3 regions of the Nocardioides sp. P86 genome follow, and region 2 is predicted to be linked to each of the others. Evidence: riboswitches for the same ligand, from Rfam matches in the RefSeq annotation. Region 2 holds a riboswitch; each other region holds the start of a gene.

The links. Region 2 has a riboswitch for thiamine pyrophosphate ahead of thiE (thiamine phosphate synthase). Riboswitches for the same ligand answer to the same signal wherever they lie in the genome.
Region 1: linked by a shared signal. The riboswitch ahead of M3673_RS04065 (FAD-dependent oxidoreductase) and the one ahead of thiE (thiamine phosphate synthase) in region 2 are both predicted to bind thiamine pyrophosphate.
Region 3: linked by a shared signal. The riboswitch ahead of M3673_RS07050 (thiamine ABC transporter substrate binding subunit) and the one ahead of thiE (thiamine phosphate synthase) in region 2 are both predicted to bind thiamine pyrophosphate.

What each region holds. Positions count from the first base shown of each region.
Region 1 covers NZ_JAMAYE010000001.1:886,665-892,403, forward strand. The annotation lists gene thiC (phosphomethylpyrimidine synthase ThiC) at 1-1,137, opposite strand, end outside; gene M3673_RS04050 (thiamine phosphate synthase) at 1,255-2,064, opposite strand; gene M3673_RS04055 (thiazole synthase) at 2,061-2,843, opposite strand; gene thiS (sulfur carrier protein ThiS) at 2,840-3,040, opposite strand; gene M3673_RS04065 (FAD-dependent oxidoreductase) at 3,037-4,320, opposite strand; TPP riboswitch at 4,433-4,542, opposite strand; gene M3673_RS04070 (fumarate hydratase) at 4,639-5,739, shown strand, end outside.
Region 2 covers NZ_JAMAYE010000002.1:491,538-497,276, forward strand. The annotation lists gene era (GTPase Era) at 1-665, opposite strand, end outside; gene M3673_RS09880 (siderophore-interacting protein) at 658-1,461, opposite strand; gene M3673_RS09885 (class I SAM-dependent methyltransferase) at 1,475-2,758, opposite strand; gene M3673_RS09890 (FAD-binding oxidoreductase) at 2,755-4,131, opposite strand; TPP riboswitch at 4,200-4,295, shown strand; gene thiE (thiamine phosphate synthase) at 4,286-5,014, shown strand; gene thiD (bifunctional hydroxymethylpyrimidine kinase/phosphomethylpyrimidine kinase) at 5,011-5,739, shown strand, end outside.
Region 3 covers NZ_JAMAYE010000001.1:1,484,139-1,489,877, forward strand. The annotation lists gene M3673_RS07035 (phosphatase PAP2 family protein) at 1-135, opposite strand, end outside; gene M3673_RS07040 (ABC transporter ATP-binding protein) at 159-1,220, opposite strand; gene M3673_RS07045 (iron ABC transporter permease) at 1,294-2,928, opposite strand; gene M3673_RS07050 (thiamine ABC transporter substrate binding subunit) at 2,925-4,043, opposite strand; TPP riboswitch at 4,033-4,163, opposite strand; gene M3673_RS07055 (alpha/beta hydrolase) at 4,290-5,210, shown strand; gene M3673_RS07060 (GNAT family N-acetyltransferase) at 5,267-5,739, shown strand, end outside.

The DNA of each region.
Region 1 (5,739 bases), on a different contig from region 2:
CTGCTGCAGCCGCACGTTCTCCTCCACCAGGTGCAGCGGCACGTGCCCGGGGCCCTCCACCATCACCTGCACGTCGTGCTCCCAGGCGCGGGTGGTGAGCTCGGCCAGCGTGCGCAGCTCGGCGAGCTGGGCCTCGTCGTTGGCGTCGGCGACCGACCCCGGTCGCAGCCCGTCGCCCAGGCTGATGCTGACGTCGTAGGCGGCGAGGATCTCGCAGAGCTCGTCGAAGCGGGTGAAGAGGAAGTTCTCCTCGTGGTGGGCCAGGCACCAGCCGGCCATGATCGAGCCGCCGCGGCTGACGATGCCGGTGACGCGGCGCGCGGTGAGCGGCACGTGGCGCAGCAGCACCCCGGCGTGGACGGTCATGTAGTCGACGCCCTGCTCGCACTGCTCGACGACGGTGTCGCGGTAGACCTCCCAGGTCAGCCGGTCGGCCTCGCCGCCGACCTTCTCCAGCGCCTGGTAGATCGGCACGGTGCCGATCGGCACCGGCGAGCTGCGCACGATCCACTCGCGCGTGGTGTGGATGTCGTCGCCGGTCGAGAGGTCCATCACCGTGTCGGCGCCCCAGGTGGTGGCCCAGGTGAGCTTGTCGACCTCCTCGGCGATCGAGCTGGTGACCGCGGAGTTGCCGATGTTGGCGTTGACCTTCACCAGGAAGCGCCGCCCGATGACCATCGGCTCGGCCTCGGGGTGGTTGACGTTGAGCGGGATGATCGCGCGGCCCGCGGCGACCTCGCTGCGCACCAGCTCGACGTCGCAGCCCTCGCGCGCCGCGACGTACTCCATCTCCCGGGTCACCTCGCCCCGGCGCGCGTAGTGCAGCTGCGTGACGCGCACCCCGGGCACGGCGCGGCGCGGGGCCGCCGTCTCGCCGCGCCACGCCTCGGTCGCGGCCCCGCGACGCACAGCGGCGCGGCCGTCGTCGAGCAGCTGCGGGGCGCGTCCGGCGTAGGTCTCGGTGTCACCGCGCGCCGCGATCCAGTCGCCGCGCAGCCGCGGGAGGCCGACCTCGGGGTCGCAGCCGGGCCCGGCCGTGCAGTAGCGGTCGAAGGTCTCGCCGTTGGTCAGCGCCACGCGGGTCACCGGCGTGCCGGCCTCGGTCAGCACGCGGGAGTGGGCGGGGTGGGTGGTCATGGGGGGCTCCTCAGGTCGGGTCGGGTCGTGTCGGGTCAGGTCAGGTCAGGTCGGGGCGGGTCGGGCGCCGCGCGTCGTCACGCGCGGTTCGCTCGTCCACCGCCCCGTCGTGACGGGTCAGCGGAGGGGCTGGCGGGCCGGCAGAGCGGTCGACGGGGCGTGACAGCTCGCGCGCGCGGGTGGCTCGGGCGGCTGGCGCTCGGGCGGGTGTGAGGTGGGCGGCCGGGAAGCGGGTGGTGGGCCCCCGGGTGCTTGACGCCCAGGTGGCTGGGCAGCGAGTGCTCGGGAGGCGGGTGGGGGCAGGCGGGCCAGGAGGGCGGCCACCTCGGCGGCGGGGTCGCGGGCGCGCATGACGCCGCCCATCACGGCCACCCCGTGGGCGCCGGCGTCGAGCGCGGCGGCCACGTCGTCGCGGCCGATCCCGCCGAGGGCGAGCACCGGCACGCCGGCGTCCGCCGCCTCGGCGTACGCGGTCCGCGGCAGCGGCGGGAGGTGGCCGGGCTTGCTCAGCGAGACGCCGAAGGGCGACAGCACGACGTACGTCGCGCCCTCGGCCGCCGCCGTGCGGACCTCCCCCACCGCGTGGCAGGAGCGGCCCACCACCGGGCCGGCCGCCGAGGTCGCCCAGCGGCCGGGTCGCTGGTGGGCGGCCAGGTGCACGCCGTGGGCGGCGGGGTCGGGCAGCCGCGAGGAGATCACCACCAGACCGGGCAGCCGGGCGAGGGCGGCCAGGAGCGCGTGGCGCGCACGCGGGTGCAGGTCGGGCTCGCGCACGACCACCGCGCGCAGGCCGGCCTCCACGCACTCCGCGACGGTGCCCACCAGGCTCCGGCCCAGGCTCAGCTGGGAGCGGTCGGTGAGCAGCAGCAGGCGCGGCGGTCCGCCGGGTCCGGGCCACGGCGAGGGGCGGGTCGGCCGGGCGCTCACGCCCCCGCCCCGATCCGGCCCTCGACGGGGCTGGAGGCCCGGGCCGTGCGCCGGCGGGGCACCCGCCCGGCGTGCCGCGCGGCGTGACCGGCCTCGACGGCCAGCCGCAGGGCGCGCGCCATGCGCACGGGGTCCTCGGCGCGGGTCACGGCGGTCGCGGCGAGGACGGCGTCGCAGCCCAGCTCGAGCGCGAGCGCGGCGTCGCTGGCGGTGCCGACGCCCGCGTCGAGCACGACCGGCACGTCGACGGCGGCGACCAGGGCCTCGATGGCACGAGGGTTGAGCACGCCCAGCCCCGAGCCGATGGGCGAGCCCAGCGGCATCACCGCGGCGCAGCCGAGGTCGGCCAGCCGGCGCGCCACGACGGCGTCGTCGGTGGTGTAGGGCAGCACGGTGAAGCCGGAGCGCACCAGCGTCCCGGCGGCCTCGAGCAGCTCGACGGGGTCGGGCATCAGCGTGACCTCGTCGCCGACGACCTCGAGCTTGACCCAGTCGGTGCCGAGCGCCTCGCGGGCCAGCTCCGCGGTGAGCACGGCCTCGCGGGCGGTGGTGCAGCCGGCGGTGTTGGGCAGCACCCGCACGCCGGCGCGGTCGAGCACGTCAAGCACCCCGCCGGGGCCCCGGGCGCCGGTGCGCCGCATGCTCACCGTGACCAGGCCGGGGCGGGCGGCCGCCAGCACGGCGGGCAGCAACGCCACCGAGGGCAGACCGCCGGTGCCGAGCAGGAGCCGGGAGGCGAGCGCGACGCCACCGACCACGAGGTCGTCGTCGGCGCTCATCCGCCCTGCACCGCCGTCACGACCTCGACCACGTCGCCGTCGGCGAGGCGCCGGTCCGCCAGCTGCGCACGGGGCACGACGACGCCGTTGAGGGCGACCGCGCAGCCGCGCCCGGCGCCGGTGGGGGCCAGCAGCTCGGCCAGCGTGGTGGTGTCGTCGAGGCTGCGCGCCTCGCCGTTGAGCACGACGTGGGTCATGGGCGGTCTCCGGCCGGGTGGGGGTGTGCTGGGGCGGTCGGGTGGCGGTGCGGTGGCGCGGGCGGCGGATCGAGGCGGCGCGGATCGAGGCGGCGCGGATCGAGGCGGCGCGGATCGAGGCGGCGCGGATCGAGGCGGCGCGGATCGAGGCGGCGCGGATCGAGGCGGCGCGGGTCGAGGCGGCGTGGGTCGAGGGCGGGCTCGACGTGGCCGTGGTCGAGGTGGTCGGCCACCAGCGCGGCCACGAGCGGGGCGAGCAGCACGCCGTGGCGGAAGAGACCGACGGCCAGCACGGTGTCGCCGTCGGTGCCCGTGTCGCCGTCGGTGCCCGTGTCGCTGTCGGTGCCCGTGTCGCGGGCTCCCGGCGTCTCGCGCCCGCCGGTGCCCGTGTCGTGGCCGCCGTCGGCCCGACCCGCGGACCAGCGCGGCCCGGCCGGCCCCACGAGCGGCAGGTTGTCGGCCGTGGCCGGACGGTCGCGGGCGGTCGCCTCGAGCAGCTCGGCGCGGTCGAGCCCGGGCAGCAGCCGGCAGGCGGCCTCGAGCAGGCGGCGCACCCCGCCGGCGGTGACCACCGGGGGCGCGTCGTGCTCCTCGCTGGTCGCGCCGACGACCACCTCGCCGTCGGCGCGGGGCACGACGTAGACGGGCGCGCCGTGGACCCACCCGCGCACCGTGCGCTCGGGCGGGTCGTCGCTGCGCAGCCGCAGGATCTCCCCGCGCACGCCGCGCACCAGTCCGGTCGCGGCGATCCCGGTCGCGACCACCGTGCGGTCGACCGGAGCCCCCGACGGGGCCGGGAGGAGCCGGGCGCGGTGCCGGTCGAGCAGGGCGGCCACGACCTCGCGCGGGGCGACGCTGCCCTCGTCGGGCAGCAGGGCGGCTCCGGCGACGCCGGCGCCGAGGCGCGGCTCGAGGCTGCGGGCGGCCCGTCCGCCCACGACGTCGACGGGCCGGCCCAGGCGGGCCAGCAGCGCGGCCTGGCGCTCGACCAGCTGGAGGTCGGCGTCGTCACGACCGACGAGGAGCGTGCCGCCCGGGCGCAGCGCGACGCCCCAGCGGCGGGCGGCGGCCGGCCACAGCGCGAGGCTGCGCAGGCCCAGGTCGAGCAGCGCCTCCTCGCCGTGCCACACCTCGGCGGTGGGCGCGAGCATCCCCGCGGCGGCGTAGGACGCACCGCCACCGGGGGCCGGGTCGACGACCTCGACCTCGTGGCCGCGCCGCACCAGCTCGTCGGCGCAGGCCAGGCCGACGACCCCCGCGCCGAGCACCCGCACGCGCACGGGTCAGCCCCTCCGGGCCGAGCGGGGCGGAGCCCCGGCGCACCCCCTCGTCGGGGGACTCGACGGAGCGCTCGACGGCGGGCTCGGACGACGGGTGGTGGGACGTGACGACAGCACAGCTGCTCCTCGCTTCCTTCGCCGGCATGACCCGGATCAGGTTCGACGGTCGGAGCGGCTCAGCTCCCTCTCAGCTCGCTGCCGCGAGCTCCCGTGGTGGACGCCGTCGACCGTAGCAGCCGCTCCGGGCGCCTTCCAGGGGTCGACCGCGGAGCGGGGTCCTGCCCCACGGGGGCGCGCCCAGGCGTAGCCTTGCGGCCCGTGGCCAGCGAACCCGACTTCCGGTACTCCGACCTCCTCCCCACCGGCAAGGACGACACGCCCTACCGGTTGGTGACCGACGAGGGGGTCTCCACCTTCGAGGCCGGCGGGCGCACCTTCCTCCAGGTCGAGCCGGAGGCGATCCGGCGGCTGACCGCCGAGGCGATGCACGACATCAGCCACTACCTGCGCCCGGCCCACCTGGCCCAGCTGCGGAAGATCATCGACGACCCCGAGGCCTCCGGCAACGACCGCTTCGTGGCGCTCGACCTGCTCAAGAACGTCAACATCTCCGCCGGCGGCGTCCTGCCGATGTGCCAGGACACCGGCACCGCCATCGTCATGGGCAAGAAGTCCGAGGGCGTGCTCACCGGCGCCGACGACGGCGAGGCCATCAGCCGGGGCGTCTTCGACGCCTACACCCGGCTCAACCTGCGCTACTCCCAGCTGGCCCCGCTGACCACCTACGAGGAGAAGAACACCGGCAGCAACCTGCCGGCCCAGATCGAGCTCTACTCCACGCCCGCCGCCGACGGCTCGCCGGAGTACAAGTTCCTCTTCATGGCCAAGGGCGGTGGGTCGGCCAACAAGTCGTTCCTCTTCCAGGAGACCAAGGCGATCCTCAACCCGAAGCGGATGCTGGAGTTCCTCGACGAGAAGATCCGCTCCCTCGGCACCGCCGCGTGCCCGCCGTACCACCTCGCCGTGGTCATCGGCGGCACGAGCGCGGAGTTCGCGCTCAAGACCGCCAAGTACGCCTCGGCGCACTACCTCGACAACCTGCCCACCGAGGGCTCGATGAGCGCCCACGGCTTCCGCGACCTCGAGCTGGAGGAGCAGGTCTTCGAGCTGACCCAGTCCTTCGGGATCGGCGCGCAGTTCGGCGGCAAGTACTTCTGCCACGACGTGCGGGTCGTGCGCCTGCCGCGCCACGGCGCCTCGTGCCCGGTCGCGATCGCCGTCTCCTGCTCGGCCGACCGCCAGGCGCTGGGCAAGATCACCGCCGAGGGCGTCTTCCTCGAGCAGCTGGAGACCGACCCCGCGCAGTACCTCCCCGAGCCGGAGGTGCAGGACCTCGTCGGCGCCGGCGACGTCGTGCGC
Region 2 (5,739 bases):
GCGTCGCTGAGCTCGCCGTCGGGGTAGAGCTGCGGGCCGGTCGGCAGAAGCGCGACGAGCAGGTCCTGGAGCAGCTCGACCTGGTCGCCGGCCTGGGCCGAGACCGGCACGATCTCGGCCCACTCGATGCCGGTCTCGGCGCCGAGCGCGGCGATGTCGAGCAGGTGCTGACCGATCTGCTCGGGGGTGGCGAGGTCGGTCTTGGTGGCGATGGCGACCTTGGTCGTGCGACGCACCTTGGCCATCTCGGCGACGATGAAGCGGTCCCCGGGCCCGATCTTCTCGTTGGCGGGGAAGCAGACGGCGACGACGTCGACCTCGGCCAGCGTGGTCTTGACCAGGTCGTTGAGCCGCTCGCCGAGCAGGGTGCGGGGGCGGTGCAGCCCCGGGGTGTCGACCAGCACGAGCTGGGAGTCGGGGCGGTGCACGATGCCGCGGACCACCGTGCGGGTGGTCTGGGGCTTGGAGGAGGTGATGACCACCTTCGAGCCGACCAGCGCGTTGGTCAGCGTGGACTTGCCGGCGTTGGGGCGACCCACGAAGGAGGCGAAGCCGCTGCGGAAGCCGGCGCTCCCGTCGGCACCGCCACCCGCGCGGTGGTCGTCGAGGCGCTCGCCGGACGTGCGGCCCGACCTGCTGCCGGGGGTCGTGGGGGTCTCACTCATGTCGCGCCTCGTCGTAGTCGGCCCAGATCTGCTCGTCGGTCTTGCCCGCTGCCTTGCCGGCCCGCCAGATGGGGCCGGGGTCGACCGCGCGTGGCTGACGGGTGGCGCCTCCGCGCCAGTAGCCCATCACGTCGTAGGCCGTGCTGGGCAGCGACCGCTCGCGCATCAGGTGCTTGCGGATCGCCCGCATCTGCGAGGACTCCCCCGCCATCCAGAAGTATCCCTCGTCGGCGGGCCAGTCCAGCTCCTCGACGACCTCGGCCAGCCGGGAGCGGCCCTCGCCGGGCTGCGGCAGCCAGGTCACGTCGAGGCCCTCGGGCAGGTAGCCGGTCGGCACCTCGGGCACCTCGACCCAGATCCGGGTCGGCACCGCGGCCCTCGCGCCGTCGGCCCGGGTGGTCGTCTGGGCGATGCGGGCCATGGCCGGCAGGGCGGTGAGGTCGCCGACCAGCATCAGCCAGGCCGCTCCCGCCGGCATGGCGAAGGAGCCCTTGGGCTCGGTGACCGTCACGGTCTCCCCCACCAGCTCCTCGGCCGGCCGTGCCGCCCACTCGGTGACCAGGCCGACGTCGTGCACGACGACGTCGAGCACGAGCTCGGTGCCGTCCCAGGAGCGCACCGTGTAGTAGCGGCTCTGGAACTGGCCCGGCACCACGAGGCCCACCCACTCGTCGGGCACGCCGGTCGAGACGAACCCGGCCAGACCGGGCCCGCCGAGGACCAGGCGCACGAGGTGGTCGCTGCGCTGCTCGCGACGCAGCACCACGGCGGCGTACTGCTGGGCGCGGGTGCTCACCGGACGAGGTTAGTCACCAGGTGGGCCGCAGCGGCAATCCGTCGGAGCCGTCCTCGCCGGTGCGCACCGCCAGCACCTGGTGCAGCTGGATCTCGTTGCGCTCGAAGCCGAGCCGCGAGCCGGCCATGTAGAGCCCCCACACCCGGGCCGTGCCCTCGCCGACCTCGGCCACGCACTCGTCCCAGTGCTCGACGAGGTTGGCGCACCAGTCGCGCAGGGTCATCGCGTAGTGGCGGCGCAGGTTCTCCTCGTGCACGACCTCCAGCCCCGCGTCCTGGGCGGTGGCGATGATCGTGCCCGACCCGGTCAGCTCGCCGTCGGGGAAGACGTAGCGGTCGATGAACGCCCCGGTCTCGGTGACCGCGTTGTCGTGGCGGGTGATGCAGTGGTTGAGCAGCCGGCCCTCGGGGCGCAGCCGCTCGCGCAGGAAGGAGAAGTACGCCGGGTAGTTGCGCACGCCGACGTGCTCGAGCAGCCCGATCGAGCTGACCGCGTCGAAGTCGGTCTCGAGCACCTCGCGGTAGTCGCTGTGGCGCACCTCGGCGAGGTCGCCCAGGCCGTCGCGGTCGATGGCCTCCTTGGCCCACGACGCCTGCTCGCGCGACAGCGTCACACCGAGCGCCTTCACGCCGTACTCCCGGGCGGCGTGGCGCACCATGCCTCCCCAGCCGCAGCCCACGTCGAGCAGGCGCTGTCCCGGCCTGAGGTCGAGCTTGCGGCACACGAGGTCGAACTTCTCGGCCTGCGCCTCCTCCAGCGAGGCGTCGGCGTCGGGGTAGACGGCGCAGGTGTAGGCCATCGAGGGGCCCAGCACGTGGCGGTAGAAGGCGTTGGAGACGTCATAGTGGTGGCTGATGACCTCGGCGTCGCGCGTCAGCGAGTGGCGCAGGCCCTCCACGGCGCGCCGCCAGCGCGGCAGGTGCTCCTGCGGCGGGGGCGGCGGCGGCTTGAGGTGGCCCAGGCCGAGCCCGCGCACGAGGGTCACGAGCTCGCCGGGGGTGGGCTTGCGGAAGCGCAGGTGGTTCTGCAGGAGCCGCATGACGGCGTAGGGGTCGCCGGGGTGCACGCCGTGCACGACCAGGTCGCCGGAGACGTAGGCGCGCGCCATGCCGAGGTCGCCGGGCGCGGTGAGCAGGTACGACAGCCCGCGCGGGGTGCGCAGCTCGAGGCCGAGCTCGGCGTCGGGCGGGCCCGCGACGGAGCCGTCGTAGGCCCGGAACCGCACCGGCATGCCGTCGCGCAGCAGGGTCTCGACCGCCTGGCCGATGGTGAGGGTGGATGTCGTGGAGCCGGTCACTGCCTGCGCACCGCCTTGTCGTAGAGGTGGGTGAGTCTGTCGTCGGGGTCGACGCGGGCCTTGACGGCGGCCAGGTGCGCCCCGTCGTAGAGCCGGTCGAAGGTCTCGCGGTCGTAGAAGGCCTCGGAGTAGAGGGACTTGTGCCCGCCGAGGCGGTGCACCTCGGCCTCGATGGCGCGGTTGGTCGGGCCGTCGTCGGCGTCGTCGCCGACGTGCACGGTGCCCCAGAAGCCGACGTTGACGTAGGTCTCGCCGGGCTCGAGGGGGTAGGTGGGCCAGCGCCCGCCGCCGCTGGTGCCGCGGGAGACCAGCGGGCACAGCCACACCGGGCGCATGCCGACCTCGTCGTCGAACCACGCCAGGAAGTCGGGCAGCCGCTCGACGGGCACCTCGACGTCCTGCACCACCCGCTCGCGCCGCGGTCGGCCCGCGCGGGCGTCGAGGCGGTCGACCAGGCCGAGGCGCTGGTCGAGGCCGACGAGGCGGTGGTAGACGTCGGAGCGACGCCAGCGCCGCGGCCACAGGCGTCGTACGACGGGGCGCTGCACCCCGAAGGCCCCCGAGCACCAGAACCAGTCGGTGTCCCAGCGCCAGAGGTAGTCCTCGGTCGTCAGCACGTCGTGCTCGCGCTGCTGCAGGGAGCGGTAGAAGACCTGCTGGCCGGTGTAGTCCGACGCCGGCCCGCCGGGTCGGTCGGTGAAGGTGGCCAGCGTGAGGTAGAGCTCGTCGGGGGAGAACGCGACGCCGTCGAGACCGTCGACCCGCACCCCGTCGTGCTCCCCCGACCCGACCACGGCCGCGATCCCCGCCGCCAGCTCCTTCGCGTCGGCGAAGCGCACGTGGCGCAGGGCCACGAAGGACGGCACCGCGACCAGCGAGATCCGCAGCCGCGTGGCGTAGCCCAGCGAGCCGTAGGAGTTGGGGAAGGTGTCGAAGAGGTCCTCGCCGGGTCGGGTCGTGACGATCTCGCCGGCGCCGGTGAGCACGTCCATCTCCAGCACCGACTCGTGGGGCAGCCCGTGGCGGAAGCTCGTCGACTCCACGCCCAGCCCGGTGACCGCGCCACCGAGGGTGATGGTGCGCAGCTGCGGCACCACCTCGGGCACGAGCCCGTGGGCCAGCGTGGCCGCCACGAGGTCCTCGTAGGTGCACATGCCCTGCACCTCGGCGGTGCGCCGCCCGGGGTCGACCTCGATCACGCCGGTCAGGCCCGACACGTCGAGGCCCGGCGACGTGGTCGCGGTGCGGGGCCGGAACAGGTTGGAGGTGCGCTTGGCCAGTCGCACGGGGGCGGCGGGCGCCAGGTCCGCGTACGACGTCAGCAGGCGGGCGACCGCCTCCTCATGCTGTCTCCAAGCACCGCTCTCAGCCACCCGCCGCACGTTACTCCCGGGTCGTGTCGCCCGGGAGTCGGGTCCGTGTCGCCTCCCGTCGTACGGTGGCGGACGACACGGGGTGCCCGCCGACGCGGGCTGAGAGCAGACCCGTCGAACCTGATCTAGCTCGCACTAGCGAAGGGATGTCGCCGTGGACCAGCCACGCCCGATCCAGCCTGACCCGATCCGGCCCGACCCGATCCGGCCCGACCCCGCCCGGTGGCGCCCCGGCGGCGTCCTGCTGGTCGCCGACACCCGTGCCTGCCGGCCGCGGGGCGTGGTGGCCACGGTGGCTGCCGCCCTCGACGGCGGGGTGCGCTGGGTGCAGCTGCGCGCCAAGACCGAGCCGGACGGCGAGGTGCTCGAGCTGCTGGGCGAGGTGGCCGAGCTGTGCCGCGACCGGGCGCGCCTGGTGGTCGACGACCGCGTCGACGTGCTGCTCGCCGCGCGGGCCCGCGGCCTCGCGGTCGACGGCGTGCACGTGGGCCGGCGCGACCTGCCCGTCGCCCTCGTACGCCGCCTCGTCGGCCCCGACGCGCTGGTCGGGCTGACCACCCCCACCCCGGCGCTGGCCGCCCGCGCAGGCGACCTGCCGCCCGGCACGGTCGACTACCTCGGGGTCGGCGCCTACCGCGCGAGCACCACCAAGGCCGACCATCCGCCGGTGACCGGCGCGGCCGGCCTCGCCGCCGTCGTGGCCGCTGCCGGGCGGCTGCCCTGCGTGGCGATCGGTGGCATCGTCGCGGGCGACCTCGCCGCGGTGCGGGGTGCGGGCGCGGCGGGGGCCGCCGTCGTCGCGGCCGTCTGCGCCGCCCCCGACCCGCGCCGCGCCGCCGCGGCCCTCGTCACCGCCTGGGGCGCCCCGGGAGCCGCCCGGTGAGCCGCCCCGTCACCACCGCGGGGCGCCGGGCACGACCGGACCTGCGCGCCAGGGACCTGCCCCGCGTGCTCAGCATCGCCGGGAGCGACCCCAGCGGCGGCGCCGGCGTGCAGGCCGACCTCAAGAGCATCGCCGCCCACGGCGGCTACGGCATGGCCGCCCTCAGCGCCCTCACGGCCCAGAACACCCAGGGGGTGCGCGCCGTGCACGTGCCGCCGTCGTCCTTCCTGCGCGCCCAGCTCGACGCCGTCTCCGACGACATCGCCGTCGACGCGGTCAAGGTCGGCATGCTGGCCCGCGCCGACGTGGTCGGCGAGGTCGCGGCGTGGCTCGGGCGGACGGCGCCGCCGCTGGTGGTGCTCGACCCCGTGATGGTCTCCACCAGCGGCCACCGCCTCCTCGACGCCGACGCCGAGGCCGCGGTGCGCGACCTGTGCGCCGGCGCCGACCTGCTGACGCCCAACCTCGCCGAGCTGGCGGTGCTGGTCGACCGGCCCGCGGCACCCGACTGGTCGGGAGCGCTCTCGCAGGCGGCCGAGCTGTCGGCGCGCACCGGCGCGGTCGTGCTGGCCAAGGGAGGACACCTGGCGCGCAGCGCCTCCGACCGCGGCGGGGAGGCCGGCTGTCCCGACGCCCTCGTGGACGCCGCCGCGGCGCCGGTGGTGCCGGGCGGCCTGCTCGAGCTGCCGGGGCGGCGGCTGGCGAGCACCGGCACCCACGGCACG
Region 3 (5,739 bases), on a different contig from region 2:
GCGCAGCCACGACGGGCCGAGGAAGCTGCCCTCGGGGTCGACGAGGCCCTGGTCGAGCACGGCGGCGGTGATGACGGCCCACAGGCCCATCCCGATCGCGGTGACCACGAGGAGGACGTAGGCGCGGCGATACACGCAGGTCAGTGTAAGGACTGTCCCTACGCTTCGCCCCCTCCGCGCGCCCCGGGGAGCACCGCGAGCCGCGTGGCGTCCACCACGACGCCCACCCGGTCGCCCGGCGCCACACGGTGGTCGAGGCCCGCCACGGCGTCGACCTCGCCCACCCCGTCGACGTCGAGGACCAGCCGCAGCTGCTCCGGCGTGCCCCGCAGCGAGCGCACCGTCGCCGCCAGCGCGCCCTCCTGCGCACCGGCCTGCGCGCCCGGCTGCGCGGGGGCGGCCAGCTGCAGCGCGGAGCGGCGTACGGCGACCGCCGTGGCCGCGCCCGCGGCGACGGGCCGACCGGCCGCCGCCAGCACCCAGTCGGCCGCGGGGCCGTGCAGGACGCGGGCGTAGCCCAGGAAGAGGGCGGTGGCCTCGTCGACGGGGTGGCGCCACACCTCCCCGATGTCGCCGTGCTGCACCAGGCGCCCCGCCCGCATCACCGCGAGCCGGTCGGCCACGGTGAAGGCCTCCTCGTGGTCATGGGTCACCATCAGCGCGGTCGTGCCGGCGCGGCGCAGGATGTCGCGCAGCTCCACGGCCAGCCGCTCGCGCAGCCCGGCGTCGAGGGCCGAGAGCGGCTCGTCGAGCAGCAGCAGCCGGGGCTCGACGGCCAGCGAGCGGGCCAGCGCCACCCGCTGGCGCTCCCCGCCCGACAGCGTGCCGGGCAGCCGGTCGGCGTAGCCGGTGAGCCCGACCAGCTCGAGCAGCTCCTCGACGCGGCGGGCCTCCTCGCGGGCCCCGGAGCGCGAGCGGCGCCGCAGGCGCAGGGCGTAGCCGACGTTGCGCCCGACGGTGAGGTGGCCGAAGAGCTGCCCGTCCTGGAACATCAGCGCGAAGCCCCGCCTGTGGGTCGGCACGCGGGCCAGGTCGTCGCCGTCCCACGCGATCCGGCCCGTCGCGGGCTCGAGGCCGGCCACCGCGCGCAGCAGCGTCGACTTGCCGCACCCCGAGGGTCCCAGCACGGCGAGCACCTGCCCGTCGGGGAGGTCGAGGTCGACCCCGCTCACGGCCGGGCGGCCGTCGTAGGACACCGAGACGTCGCTCAGCGCGAGCATCGCGCTCCTCCTGTCGTCGGGCCGGTCACAGGGCTGGTCACGGGGCCGGTCACAGGGCCGGTCACAGGGCCGGTCACAGGGCCCCCAGCGACGGCACGCGCAGCCGCTCGACGGCCAGCATCACACCGGCCGTGGCCGCGGCCAGCACCACGGAGGCGGCCAGGGCCATGCCGTAGTTCATGGCCCCGGGGCTGCCGATGAGGCGGTAGATGACCACCGGCAGGGTCGGGGACTCCTCGCGCGCGAGGAAGGACGTGGCCCCGAACTCCCCCAGCGACACCGCGAAGGCGAAGCCGGCGGCGGCCAGCAGGGGGCGCCACACCACCGGCAGGTCGACGGTGAGCACGGTGCGCCAGGCCCCGGCGCCCAGCGAGGCGGCCGCCTGGCGCTGCCGGTCGTCGACGCCGCCGAGCACGGGGGCGATCGTGCGCACCACCAGCGGCAGCGCCACCAGCGCCTGGGCCACCGGCACCAGCAGCGGGGAGTCGCGCAGGTCGAGCGGCGGGGAGTCGAGGGTGATGAGGAAGCCGAAGCCGAGCGTCACCGCCGAGACGCCCAGGGGCAGCATGAAGAAGCCGTCGAGGGCCGCACGCACCCGCCGCTCGGCCCGCCCGCGGGAGCCCCGTGTGACCACGACGGCCACCAGCAGGCCCAGGGTCAGCGACATCCAGGTCGCGTCGACCGCGGTGCGCAGCGAGGTGAGCAGCGCGTCGGTCACCGGCACCAGCAGGGCGCCGCCCTCGCCGGGGGTGCGCAGGGCGCGGTAGTTGCCCAGGCTCCAGGCGTCGTCGACGCGCAGCGAGCCGCTCACCAGCACCGCCACGGGCGCGGCGACCACCACGAGCAGCAGCGCGGTGGCGCCCAGCTGGGGGAGGTCGCCGCGGCGGGGGCGGCGCGGGCGGGGCACGACGCGCGCCAGCGTCGGGTCGGGCACCGCCCGCAGCCGCGCGGCCACCAGCAGCAGCGCGGTGACCGCCACGAGCTGGAGGATCGACAGGGCCGCGGCCGCCTGGAGGTCGAGCAGGTTGGTGGTGAGCAGGTAGATCTCAGTCTCCACCGAGGAGTAGCGGAGCCCGCCCAGGGTCAGCACGACGCCGAAGGCGGTGGCGCAGAAGAGGAAGACCACGCTGGCCGACGACACGATCGCCGGGCGCAGCGCCGGCAGCGTCACGGTGCGCAGCACCTGCAGCGGGCTCGCACCCAGCGCCGCGGCCGCCTCGCCCGGGCGCGGGTCGAGCGACTCCCACGCCGCGCCCACGCCGCGGATGACCACGGCGACGTTGAAGAAGACCAGGCCCGCCACGATCGCCACCGGGCTGCCGTCGAGGCCGAGGAAGGCCAGCGGGCCCGCCTCGCCCAGCAGCTGGCGGAAGCCGATGCCGACGACCACGGTGGGCAGCACGAAGGGCACGAGCAGCGCGGCCCGCACCACCCGGCGCAGCGGGAAGTCGAGACGGTGCAGGGCGAAGGCGGCCGGCAGGCCCAGCAGCACCGACAGCGCCGTGGCCACCGTCGCCGACCAGACGGTGAACCACAGCACCCGGTGCACCCGCTCGCGGCCCAGCACCTCGAGCACGGCGCCCGGGTCGACAACGCCGTCGACGACGAAGCCCCGCGCGAGCATGCCGCTCACCGGCAGCACGAAGAAGACCGCCAGCACCGCCACCGGCAGCGCCGCGAGCGCCACCAGGGTCAGCCCACGCCTCACCGGGTGACGACGTCCGTCCACTCCTGCAGCCACGTGGCGCGCTCGGTGGCGATCTCGGCGGGGTCGACCTCGTAGGGGTCGGTGGGGCGCTCGGCGTGCTGCGCCCAGTCGGCCGGCAGCTCGGTGCCCTCGACGACCGGGAAGACGTACATCGACTCCGGCAGCGCGGCCTGCACCTCCGGCCCGGTCATGAAGCGCACCAGCGCCTCGGCCCCGGCCACGTTCTCCGCGCCCGCCAGGACCCCGACGTACTCGACCTGCTGGAAGCAGGTGTCGAGCAGCGCCCGGGTGGTCGAGGTGCCGTCGTCGGCGAGGGTGAAGGCCGGGGAGGAGTCGTAGGAGACCACGACCGGGCGGTCGCCGGAGCCGCCGCCCTGGGTGAAGTCGGTCTGGTAGGCGTCCGACCAGCCGTCGACGAGCTTGGCGCCGTTGTCCATGAGGTCGGCCCAGTAGTCGGGCCAGTCCTCGCCGTACTCCGCGATCGTGGCCAGCAGGAAGGCCAGGCCCGGGGAGCTGGTCGTGGCTCCGGGCACGACGAGCAGGTCGCGGTAGGCGGGGTCGGTGAGGTCGTCGAGCGAGGCCGGCGGCTCGAGGTCGCGCTCGGCGAACCACGTCTCGTCGACGTTGACGCACACGTTGCCGTTGTCGACGGCGGTCAGGGCCTGCTCGTCGTCGCCGGGCACGGCGTAGTCGGAGACCCCGGCGGGGGCGTCGAAGGCGTAGGGGGCGAAGACGCCCTCCTCCAGCGCGCGGGAGGCGAAGGTGTTGTCGACACCGAAGGCCACGTCGCCGGTCGGGGAGTCCTTGGTCAGGACCAGCTTGTTGGTGAGGCTGCCGGCGTCACCGGAGGCGCGGACCACGAGGTCGTAGCCCGACTGCTGCTCGAAGGCCCGCTCGACCTTCTGGGGCAGGACGAACGACTCGTGGGTGACCAGCACGACCTCGCTGCCGTCGCCGGTGGCCCCCTCGGTGCCGCCGGCGCCGGTGGAGGAGCCCGCACCGCCCGTGTCGGCGGCGGTCGGGTCGTCGTCGCCGCTGCCGACCAGCGAGCAGGCCGTGGTGAGGCCGAGGACCACCGCGGTGGTCAGGACGGTGAGTGCGCGCGCACGCCTCATGTGGCCTCCCTTCGCCGGTGCTAGCCGGAGCAGGTTCGGAGGGTCTGCGGTACGACGCGACTCGTCGTCCGCACTCTCAGCACGCCACCGGTGGCCGGTCGTGCTCCCCTGTCTTCTGCGGCCAGTGTAGGTCGCCGGCAGGTCGCCGGCGGGTCGCCGTCCGGTCCGGCACGGTCGGGCGCCGGGCCGTGGCCACCCGGCGCCCGGTCGGTGGGCGCTGCTGGCGGGGTCTGAGAGGCTTCCGGCGTGCCGAGCCTCCGCCACCAGCTCCTCGCGACCCTCATCCCCCGACTGCGCCGGGCCGGCGAGCTGAGCTCGCTGCCCGAGGAGCGCGAGCGCGTGCTCGAGGGGCAGGCACGTCGCGCGCCCGGGCTGGCGACGGGGCTGGTGCCCGGCTTCGCGCGGCGCTTCACCCTCGTCACCGACTCCTCCGCCGGCTTCGACGTGCACGTGCTCGCCCCGCGTGGGGTCGAGCCCGAGCGGACCCTGGTGTGGATGCACGGCGGCGCCTACATCGCCGGCATCGACCCCTTCCACGTGCGCTACGCCGCCGCGCTCGCCCGCCGGCTCGGGGTGCGGGTCGTGCTGCCCGACTACCCGCTGGCCCCGGGCAGCACCTGGGCCGACTCCCACGACCGGCTCGTCGACGTCGTCGCGCGCGCCTGCGCCCACGGCCCGGTGCTGCTGGGCGGCGACTCCGCCGGCGGCGGCATCGCGCTGGCCGTGGCCCAGAGCGTGCGCGACCGCGGTCTCGACCCGGCGGGGTCGCTGGAGCGGCTGCTGCTGCTCTCGCCCTGGGTCGACCTCACCACCTCCACGCCCGCGACCCGGTGGTTCGCGGCGCGCGACCCGTGGCTCTTCGAGTCCAAGCTGCACGCCTACGCCGCGTGGTGGGCCGGCTCCCCCGACGACCTGGCCCGCCCCGAGGTCTCCCCGGCGCTGGGCGACCTCGCCGGCCTGCCGCCGGCGCTCGTGCTCTGCGGCACGCGCGACCTGCTCGTCCCCGGCGTACGGCTGCTGGCGCGGCGGGCCGCCGAGGCCGGGTGGGACCTCACCTACGTCGAGGAGCCCGACCTCATCCACGTCTACCCGATCCTGCCGCTCATCCCCGAGGCACGTCGGGCCCGGCGCACCGTCGAGGCCTTCCTGCGGGGGTCGGCCCGGTGAGCGGCCCGGTGAGCCGTTCGGCGGGCGGTTCGGCGGGCGGCCCGGCGGGCGGCCCGGTGGTGTGGTCGAGCGACTTCGCGGGGCTCGCGCCGGCGGTCGCCTACGCCGTGTGGCGGCTGCGGCAGGAGGTCTTCGTGGTCGAGCAGGCCTGCCCCTACCCCGACCTCGACGGCCGAGACACCGAGCCCGGCACCCGCCACGTCGTGCTCCCCGACCCCGAGCGACCCGACGAGGTGCCGGTGCTGGGCTACGCCCGGGTGCTCGACGACGGCGACACGTGGCGCGTCGGCCGGGTCGTGCTGCATCCCGCGGGGCGCGGGCGAGGACTCAGCGGTGCGCTGATGGAGGCGTGCGTAGCGCTGTGCGACGGGACCGGGACCGGGAGCGAGACCGGGGCCGAGACCGGGAGCGCGGTGCGCCGTGACGTCGTGCTCGACGCCCAGGCGCCGCTGGCGGGCTGGTACGCCGGCTTCGGCTTCGCCGTCGACGGGCCGGAGTTCCTGGAGGACGGCATCCCCCACGTACCGAT